2 regions of the Cohnella hongkongensis genome follow, and region 1 is predicted to be linked to the other one. Evidence: predicted binding sites of a transcription regulator. Region 1 holds the regulator's gene; the other holds the start of a gene.
What was found. The regulator LexA, encoded in region 1, represses DNA repair genes until DNA is damaged. The targets are predictions, from matches to a motif close to CGAACATATGTTCG.
Positions count from the first base shown of each region.

Region 1 (4,423 bases):
AGCAGCAGCTGATGCAGGGCAAACGTCCGGGCCAGGTGTCTTTGATTCAAGGGGAGCTTTCCCGATTTTTCAAGAACAAATAATTCATTCTCATGCTTTAGGAGGCTGTCATGACCTACACACGCGAAGATATTACCCGGATCGCCAAGGAACAGAACGTTCGGTTTATTCGGCTGCAGTTTACGGATTTGCTCGGTTCGATCAAAAACGTGGAAATTCCGGTCAGCCAGTTGGAAAAAGCGCTTGACAACAAAATGATGTTCGACGGTTCATCCATCGAGGGGTATGTTCGCATCGAGGAGTCGGACATGTACCTGTACCCCGATCTGAGCACTTGGGTCGTCTTCCCGTGGGTGACCGAGAACAAGGTTGCCCGTCTGATCTGCGATGTGTACATGCCGGACGGAACTCCGTTCGCGGGCGATCCGCGCGGCATTCTGAAGCGTGCGCTGGAAGAGGCCGAACGGATGGGCTATACGACGATGAACGTCGGACCGGAGCCGGAGTTTTTCCTGTTCCAGACCGACGACAAGGGCAATCCGACGACGGAGCTGAACGACCAGGGCGGCTATTTCGATCTCGCGCCGACCGATCTAGGCGAGAACTGCCGTCGCGATATCGTGCTCACGCTGGAAGAGATGGGCTTCGAGATCGAAGCTTCCCACCACGAGGTCGCTCCGGGCCAGCATGAGATCGACTTTAAGTACGCGTCGGCGGTGAAAGCGGCCGACCAGATCCAGACGTTTAAGCTCGTCGTCAAGACGATCGCCCGCCAGCACGGCTTGCATGCGACGTTCATGCCGAAGCCGCTGTTCGGCATGAACGGCTCCGGCATGCACTGCCATCTGTCGCTGTTCAGAGGCGGCGAGAACGCCTTTTACGACCCGAGCGACAAGCTGGGACTGAGCAGCGAAGCCCGTCATTTTATGGCCGGCATCCTGAAGCATGCGCGGGGGATCGCGGCGATTACGAATCCGACGATCAACTCGTACAAGCGTCTCGTCCCGGGTTATGAAGCGCCGTGCTATGTGGCCTGGTCCGCCAGCAACCGCAGCCCGATGATCCGCATTCCGGCCTCCCGCGGTCTCAGCACCCGCGTGGAAGTCCGCAACCCGGACCCGGCCGCCAATCCGTATTTGACGTTGGCCGTCATGCTGAAGGCGGGATTGGACGGCATTAGCAGCAAGCTGCCTACCCCGGCTCCGGTGGACCGGAACATCTACGTGATGAGCGAGGAGGAGCGGATCGACGAAGGCATTCCAAGCCTGCCGGTCGACCTGAAGGAAGCGTTGGCGGAACTGCTGCGGGACGACGTTATCTGCGACGCTCTCGGCGACCATGCGCTCACTCATTTCTACGAGCTGAAGGAAATCGAGTGGGACATGTACCGGACGCAAGTCCACCAGTGGGAGCGCGATCAGTATTTGACGCATTATTAAGTCTCCATAACAGCTAGCCTCTGAAGACGGGGGCGAGAGCAAGGGAAATCGGGCGGATGCCGTTCCCTTCTTCTCGCCCCCGTTATTTTGCGTCTCATGCGGGATCGATCGGCCCGTCCTCGTCCGGCGCAAGTGCGGCGGCCCTCGTCCCCGCCCCGAATCGCCGTTCTCCCGGGCAACTGATATGATGAACGAAAGGAGATCATGACCGTGCGAGCGCCGCTACTTCGATCTTCTTCCGATTTCGCGAATAAATTTGCCGTTGTCGTCATAGACCATAACGCTTAATCCTTTAATGGCTCTTTTGGTCTCGAAAAGCAGCTTAAAGGCCTCATCTCTCGATAGCGGTACGTTGACGCGTTTCCCGTTATATGCGAGATAATATTTCAGTTCTCAACCTCCAGGAAAACGAGAGCCCGGCGAGTCGTCCGACCCCCGCTGGTGTCATGAAATGCGCGCTAGTTCGGCTTGGGAACCAGATCGCGGCCCCGGGATACGGATTTCGACCTGCTTCCCCTCCCAGACCTATCATTCGACGTTTTTCATCTTTTTCCTTCCTTGGAAGCCAATGTGCAAATTTGCGAGCCGAAGGGACACGGCGAGCTGGAGAAGTTTGGGGAGCAGGGGGATGGCGTCGAGAATTCTCGCGGAAAAAACGCGGCAGGCAAATCAGAACAAGGCAGCCCCGGCAGTGAGATCTGCCGGGGCTGCCTTGTTCGGGCTTGCCGAGCGAATTAGTGGAAGGAGCGGATCAGTCCGATGACCTTGCCCAGAATGCTGACGTTGTGGAGCCGGATCGGCTCCATGCTGGCATTCTCGGGCTGCAGGCGAATGTGATCGCGTTCCTTGTAGAAGGTTTTGACCGTTGCCTCGTGCTCGTCGGTCATCGCCACGACGATGTCGCCGTTGACGGCGGTCGGCTGCTGGCGGACGATCACATAGTCGCCGTCGTGAATGCCGGCTTCGATCATGCTCTCTCCGCTAACGGAAAGCATAAATACCGGCTGATCTCCGACCATGGATACGGGCAGCGGATAATACTCCTCGATGTTCTCGGTTGCGGTAATCGGCACGCCTGCGGTCACTTTGCCGACAAGGGGGACCGGGCGCACCGAAGCCGATAGCTGCTGAACCGGATCGTCGTCGTCGAGAATCTCGATGGCGCGGGGCTTGGTCGGATCCCGGCGGATCAGGCCCTTCTTCTCCAGGCGATCGAGGTGGCCGTGCACGGTCGAACTGGAGGCGAGCCCCACGGCCTCTCCGATCTCGCGAACGGAAGGAGGATAGCCCTTATCGCGGACTTCGTTCTTAATGAATTCAAGTATGGAATTCTGACGGCTGGACATTTTCGTCACGCCAAACCCTCCCTATAAAAAAGCTCATGATGACAAATTATAACACAGAACCCGAGTTCGCACAAACATTCGTTCTAGAGAACGAATGTTCCGAAAATTCGTTGACATGAACATGTGTTCGTGTTACGATAACACCAGAACAAACGTTTGGGGTGGGTTATCATGGTCCATGCATGGATTCCGGCTGATACGACTTCCGCTGCAAGACGGCACGAACGCGACGCGACGCGGGGAATTCCCGCTTGTCCGGCGAAGCCTGATCATAGATCGATGAATTGGAAAGCGGCCAGAGCGCTGTTTGTGCTGACGGCTTTCCTAATTCTGTTCAGCGGACTTACGCTGATGCGCACGTTCGCTTCTTCGGGAGAACGGGCCCCCGCTTCCGGCGAGGAGATCGTCGTCACGGTGGAAAGCGGAGATACGCTGTGGGAGCTGGCGAGAGCGTACAAGGATCCGGCCCTCGACACGCGCCAAGCCGTTCATGTTCTGATGGAGAGGAACGGACTCTCGGGTCCCGACTTGCGGAGCGGACAGGACCTTATTTTCCCCGCTGACCTATTACCTTGAGTGACGATGCAGGCTGTGGCCAGGACCGGCGTTCCGGTCCTTTTTTGCGTTTTTGTCCTCTTTTTATTGCTTCGGATCGGCGCGTCCGGATTCTTCCGCCAATAGAGAAAGAGAGCTCGAAAAACCGCTGTCGAGCGTTCTTGACAAGCCGTCCGCGAAAATGGCAAAGTAGAGAAGATGCGAAAAGGGGAGTGAGACACCGATGGAGATGGATCAGTTGATTAACCGGATTAACGAATTGTCCCGAAAAAGCAAAAACGAGGGCTTGAGCGAGCAAGAGGTTGCGGAGCGCGACCGCCTTCGCAAACAATATTTATCGATCTTCAAAAACAACTTCCGTCAAGAGCTGGATCGGATCGAGATCGTCGACGAACCCCCGATCAAGCACTAAAGATAAACAGGCGATGCGACGAGGAGGAAGCGTATGTCCCGGTCTTGGGAACGAATGGTGACGAAAAATACGAAACAAATCAACAAAAGGCGCAAAAAGGAAGGTAAAAAAAGCATTGCGCCGAACGAGCCGCAGATCGACCGGTTTAGAGGACGGAATTATGTCGTGCCGTCTCTTCTTATTTTATTGATCTTGTTCTACGTGCTGCTGTCGCAGCCTTGGTCGGATCGTTTTCTTCAGGATCCGACGCTATTCTGGGTGACGATCGGCTGCTACGTTCTGCTCGCGCTGTTCTACTATATGAGGCGCCCCTATCTGGCCGTCAGCCGAGATACGCTGGAGACGCGCAAGTTTACGGGCTACAAGACGCTGCGGCCATCGCAGATCCGTAAAATCGTCGTCCAGCCCGGCTATGTTCTAATCGAATCGGTGAAGGGAACGAACTGGGTGTTCTCCAAGTTTATGAACCGATATCCGATCGAGAAGATGGCCGAGAGGCTTAAGGAGTATGCAGAGGTCAACCGCGTCGAGTTCGAGGCCAAAACGAAGTGAGGAGCGGAGACATGTCAATTAAAGCGGTGCTGTTTGATTTAGACGATACGCTGCTGTGGGACGATCGAAGCGTAAACGAGGCTTTCCAAGCCACTTGCCGCTATGCGGCGGAAGCGACC
Region 1 is NZ_JBHSEP010000003.1:292,147-296,569, reverse strand. Features, by position in the region: gene ACFO3S_RS06865 (MerR family transcriptional regulator) at 1-83, shown strand, start outside; gene glnA (type I glutamate--ammonia ligase) at 111-1,439, shown strand; gene lexA (transcriptional repressor LexA) at 2,174-2,794, opposite strand; gene ACFO3S_RS06850 (LysM peptidoglycan-binding domain-containing protein) at 2,957-3,361, shown strand; gene ACFO3S_RS06845 (DUF896 domain-containing protein) at 3,564-3,752, shown strand; gene ACFO3S_RS06840 (hypothetical protein) at 3,786-4,304, shown strand; gene ACFO3S_RS06835 (HAD family hydrolase) at 4,316-4,423, shown strand, end outside.

Region 2 (4,423 bases), on a different contig from region 1:
GATGGAGAAGCTGGGCGCATGGGTGGCGATTATTATCATCAGCCGCGAATGGGCGGTAACGGGACTCCGGCAGGTCGCGCTTCTCGAAGGCGCGGTGCTGGCCGCGAGCAAGTGGGGCAAGTGGAAAACGGCGATCCAGATCACGATGATTATCGTGCTGCTGCTGAACAACTTTCCGTTTAACTTCATCGACCTGCGCATCGATCTGGTCGTCGTATGGGCGGCGGTGCTCATTACCGTTTATTCGGGCGTCGACTATTTCCTGAAGAACAAAAATCTGATTCCGGTCTCGGACTGAACGGGCTGCGGGCGAAGAGCCTTCCGTTCCTTCCGGACCGCATGGGGTGCGGTTTCATGAGAGCAGAGATTATTGCCGTTGGCACGGAGCTGCTCCTCGGTCAGATCGTAAACACGAACGCCCAGTATCTGTCGCGCGGGTTGGCAGAGCTGGGCATTGATGTTTATTACCAGACCGTGGTGGGAGACAACAAGCAAAGATTGATAGAGACGATCGGCATTGCCCGGGGACGAGCGGATCTCCTTGTCTTCACAGGCGGACTGGGACCGACTCAGGACGATCTGACGAGGGATGCGCTTGCCGAGTATTTAGGCAGGGAGATTGGCCTTCACGAGCCGACGATGGCCAAAATCATGAAGATGTTCGCCGGTCGGGGAGGCGACTTCATCGAGAGCAACCGCCGTCAGGCGATGCTGATCGAGGGGGCAACGCCGCTTCGCAACGATACGGGACTGGCCGTCGGCAACGCGCTCAGCGTCGACGGAACAAGCTATATGCTGCTGCCGGGTCCGCCGCGCGAGATGAAGCCGATGTTCGACAACGACGGCGCTTCTTGGCTGAGGGAGCGGCTGGGACCGGCTTATTCGCTTCATTCCGTCATGCTCAAGTTCGCCGGCATCGGCGAGTCGATGCTCGAAGATCTGCTGCTCGATCTGATCGAGGCTCAGCAGGACCCTACGATCGCTCCTTACGCCAAGGAAGGAGAGGTTGCGGTTCGCGTATCGACCAAAGCCGAGAACGCCGAGCAAGCCGTCAGGAAGCTGGAGGCGACGTTAACGGAAATTCGCGCCCGGACGAAAGCCTATCTGTACGCCGAAGAAGACGTGCCGATCGAGGCGGCAGTCGTTCGTCAGCTGACCGAGCACCGAATGACGCTTTCGCTCGCGGAAAGCTGCACCGGCGGGATGGTCTCGGAGCTTATTACGACGATCCCGGGCAGCGCGGTCGTCTACCGGGGCGGCCTCGTCTCCTATAGCAACGAGGCGAAGATGCGCCAGCTCGGCGTGCCGAGCCGGCTGCTGGAAGGAGCGGAGGCGCCCGGGGCGATCAGCGCCGAGACGGCTCAGGCGATGGCGGAGGGCGCGCGGGCGGCCATGGACGCCGATTTCGCTCTGTCGGTAACCGGCAACGCGGGACCGGGCGCGGCGGAGGATAAGCCCGTCGGCTTGGTCTATGTCGGCTTGGCCGAACGCGGGCGCGAGACGAGAGTGGAGAAGCTGCAGCTGTCCGGAGATCGCGAGGGCATCCGGCTGCGGGCGGCGAAACGCGCTCTTTACATGCTGTGGCAGTCTCTGTCGGGGCAGCGGACGGTATAGTCCTCTTTTCTGCGGGCTGAGCGGGGATGGCGCGGACTTTGCGGTTTTTGGCGTGTATGGCCATTATCCCCTTGAGTCAGGAGAGTTGAGGGGAAGCGCTTGGGTGGCTGCGGCCATTATCCCGTTTGCTCAGTGGGACCAGGAGGACGGCTGATGCTTGCATGACGGACGCAGACGTGGCGGGTGTATGGTCATTATCCCCTTGAGTCAGGAGAGTTGAGGGGAAGCGCTTGGGTGGCTGCGGCCATTATCCCGTTTGCTCAGTGGGACCAGGAGGACGACTGATGCTTGCATGACGGACGCGGACGTGGCGGGTGTATGGTCATTATCCCTTCGGATCAGGAGTGAGAGCGAACGAAACGGTGGCGGCATGAATTTTCGTATCCTATGGCGTCATCTGCGGCAATCCGTTAAAAGAGTGAATCCTTTCCTGAATGAAAGGGATAATGGGCGGAGGCGGGCGGAAGTCGGATCGTGAGCGGTACGGAGCCGCTTGAGCAGCGGGGATAATGGCCCCTGCTTAATTGTGACAGAAGTTTGTCAAGGCTTGTCAAGCGGCGCGGCAGTGTGTTAAAGTTTACTAGAAAGTTGCGGAAGAACCGTAGCGAAGATTACTTTGCTGCGGTTCTTTTTTATAAAAAAATCGAACAAATGTTCCTAAAATGCTTGGCAAACGAATGGAAACGCGGTATGATTAAACTATCAAAAGAGATAAGGATGTGGGTGTGTTGTCGGATCGTCGCGCCGCATTAGACATGGCCTTGCGCCAGATCGAGAAGCAATTCGGTAAAGGTTCGGTAATGAAGTTGGGAGAGAGCGCCCAGCGTACGGTTGAGACGGTGTCCAGCGGCGTGCTGGCGCTCGATATCGCGCTTGGAATCGGCGGCTACCCCCGCGGACGGATTATAGAAGTATACGGACCGGAATCGTCCGGTAAAACGACCGTGTCCCTGCACGCCATCGCGGAGGTGCAGCGTACGGGCGGCACGGCCGCCTTCATCGACGCGGAGCACGCGCTTGACCCGACATACGCGCGAAGCTTGGGCGTCAATATCGACGAGCTGCTGCTGTCTCAGCCGGATACGGGCGAGCAGGCGCTGGAGATTGCGGAAGCGCTCGTTCGCAGCGGTGCGGTCGACATTATCGTCGTCGACTCGGTGGCCGCGCTCGTTCCGAAGGCGGAAATCGAGGGAGACATGGGCGACTCGTTCGTCGGCTTGCAGGCGCGGCTTATGTCGCAGGCGATGCGCAAGCTTTCCGGCGCGATCAGCAAGTCGAAGTGCTTGGCGATCTTCATCAACCAGCTGCGCGAGAAGGTGGGCGTCATGTTCGGCAACCCGGAGGTCACGCCGGGCGGACGGGCTTTGAAGTTCTACGCCAGCGTGCGTCTTGACGTGCGCCGCGTGGAGTCGATCAAGCAGGGCAACGACGTGGTCGGCAACCGGACGAAGATCAAGGTCGTGAAGAACAAGGTGGCCCCTCCGTTCAAGCAGGCGGAGGTGGACATTATGTACGGTGAAGGGATCTCCAAGGTCGGCAGCATCGTGGACATCGGCACCGAACAGGATATTATACAGAAGAGCGGCGCCTGGTTCTCCTATAACAACGAACGGCTGGGCCAAGGGCGGGAAAATGCGAAGCAGTACTTGAAGGACAATCCGGAAATTTCGGACAAGATCGAAAAGCAAATTCGCGAGCTTCTGCTTACTTCTTCGACGACAGCCAATCCGGCTTCCTTCTCTTCCGATGAGGACGAGGAAGATGCCGAATTCGCCGAAGAGATTTAACCGCGAAGCAGGCCAAATCATCCAAATAAGCGAGGGGCGGCATAAGCGATGCCGCCCTTTGCGTTTGAGAAAGGGGATAGACGAAACGAATGGAACGAATCCGCAAAGAAGACAGGCTCAAGGAATCGATGAGGAAGCAGCCAATCGGGGGAGCGGTTGTTGTTGGCATAGAGGCTCATCCGAAGAAACCGCACATGTATCGGGTGGCGCTAAGGATAGCTGCAGACCGAGGGAATGCTGATCCAAGGGACGCCGACGCGGACGGGCGGGACGGCGCGGCTTCAGAAAGCGAGGATGGGGCGGACTGGAACGCGAAGGTCGGCGAGCAGGCTGGCGGGGCGGACTGGAACGCGGAGGTCGACGCGCTGATTGCCGGGGCGAAGACGGCAAAGCAGGCCGAGGAGACGGTGTTCACCGTTCATGAGGATACGATCGTGAGCTGGCGCCTGCTGAAGGGGAGAAGACTGACGGCAGCGGAGGTCGAGACGCTCCGGCAAGATGAGCTGAAGGAGGACGCCTATCGAGCGGCGCTGCTCATGCTGGAGAGAAAGCCGCGGACGACGGCGGAGCTGTCGCTTGCGCTGAAGCGCAAAGGGTACGGCCCGGAGGTCGTGGAGGCGTGCGTGAAGCGTCTGCGGGAGAGAAGGATGCTGGACGACTCCGCGTACGCCAAGCGGTTTACGGAGCAGCGGGCGACGGGGCAGCGCAAGGGACGGATGCTGATCCGGCAGGAGCTGCTGCAGCGCGGCGTCGATCGCCGGGACGTGGAGCAGGCGCTCGGCGAGCTGGACGGGGACGTCGAGAAGGAATCCGCGCTTGCGCTCGCCCGCAAGCGCTGGCCTTCGACGAAAGGGAATGACAGGGAACGGAAAATGAAGCTGATGGGCATGCTGCTGCGCAGAGGCTTCCCTTCCGGCGTCGCGAGAATGGCGGTACAGCAGGCTGCGGAGGAATCCGGCGAACCGGAAGGAGAGGAAACGGACGGAGAACGGTCTTTCCATGATCTTTATGATATGGAGGAT
Region 2 is NZ_JBHSEP010000007.1:217,158-221,580, forward strand. Features, by position in the region: gene pgsA (CDP-diacylglycerol--glycerol-3-phosphate 3-phosphatidyltransferase) at 1-298, shown strand, start outside; gene ACFO3S_RS12255 (competence/damage-inducible protein A) at 355-1,614, shown strand; gene recA (recombinase RecA) at 2,343-3,401, shown strand; gene ACFO3S_RS12265 (regulatory protein RecX) at 3,491-4,423, shown strand, end outside.
Region 2: the regulator LexA is predicted to act here: its motif matches at 2,259-2,272, upstream of recA (recombinase RecA).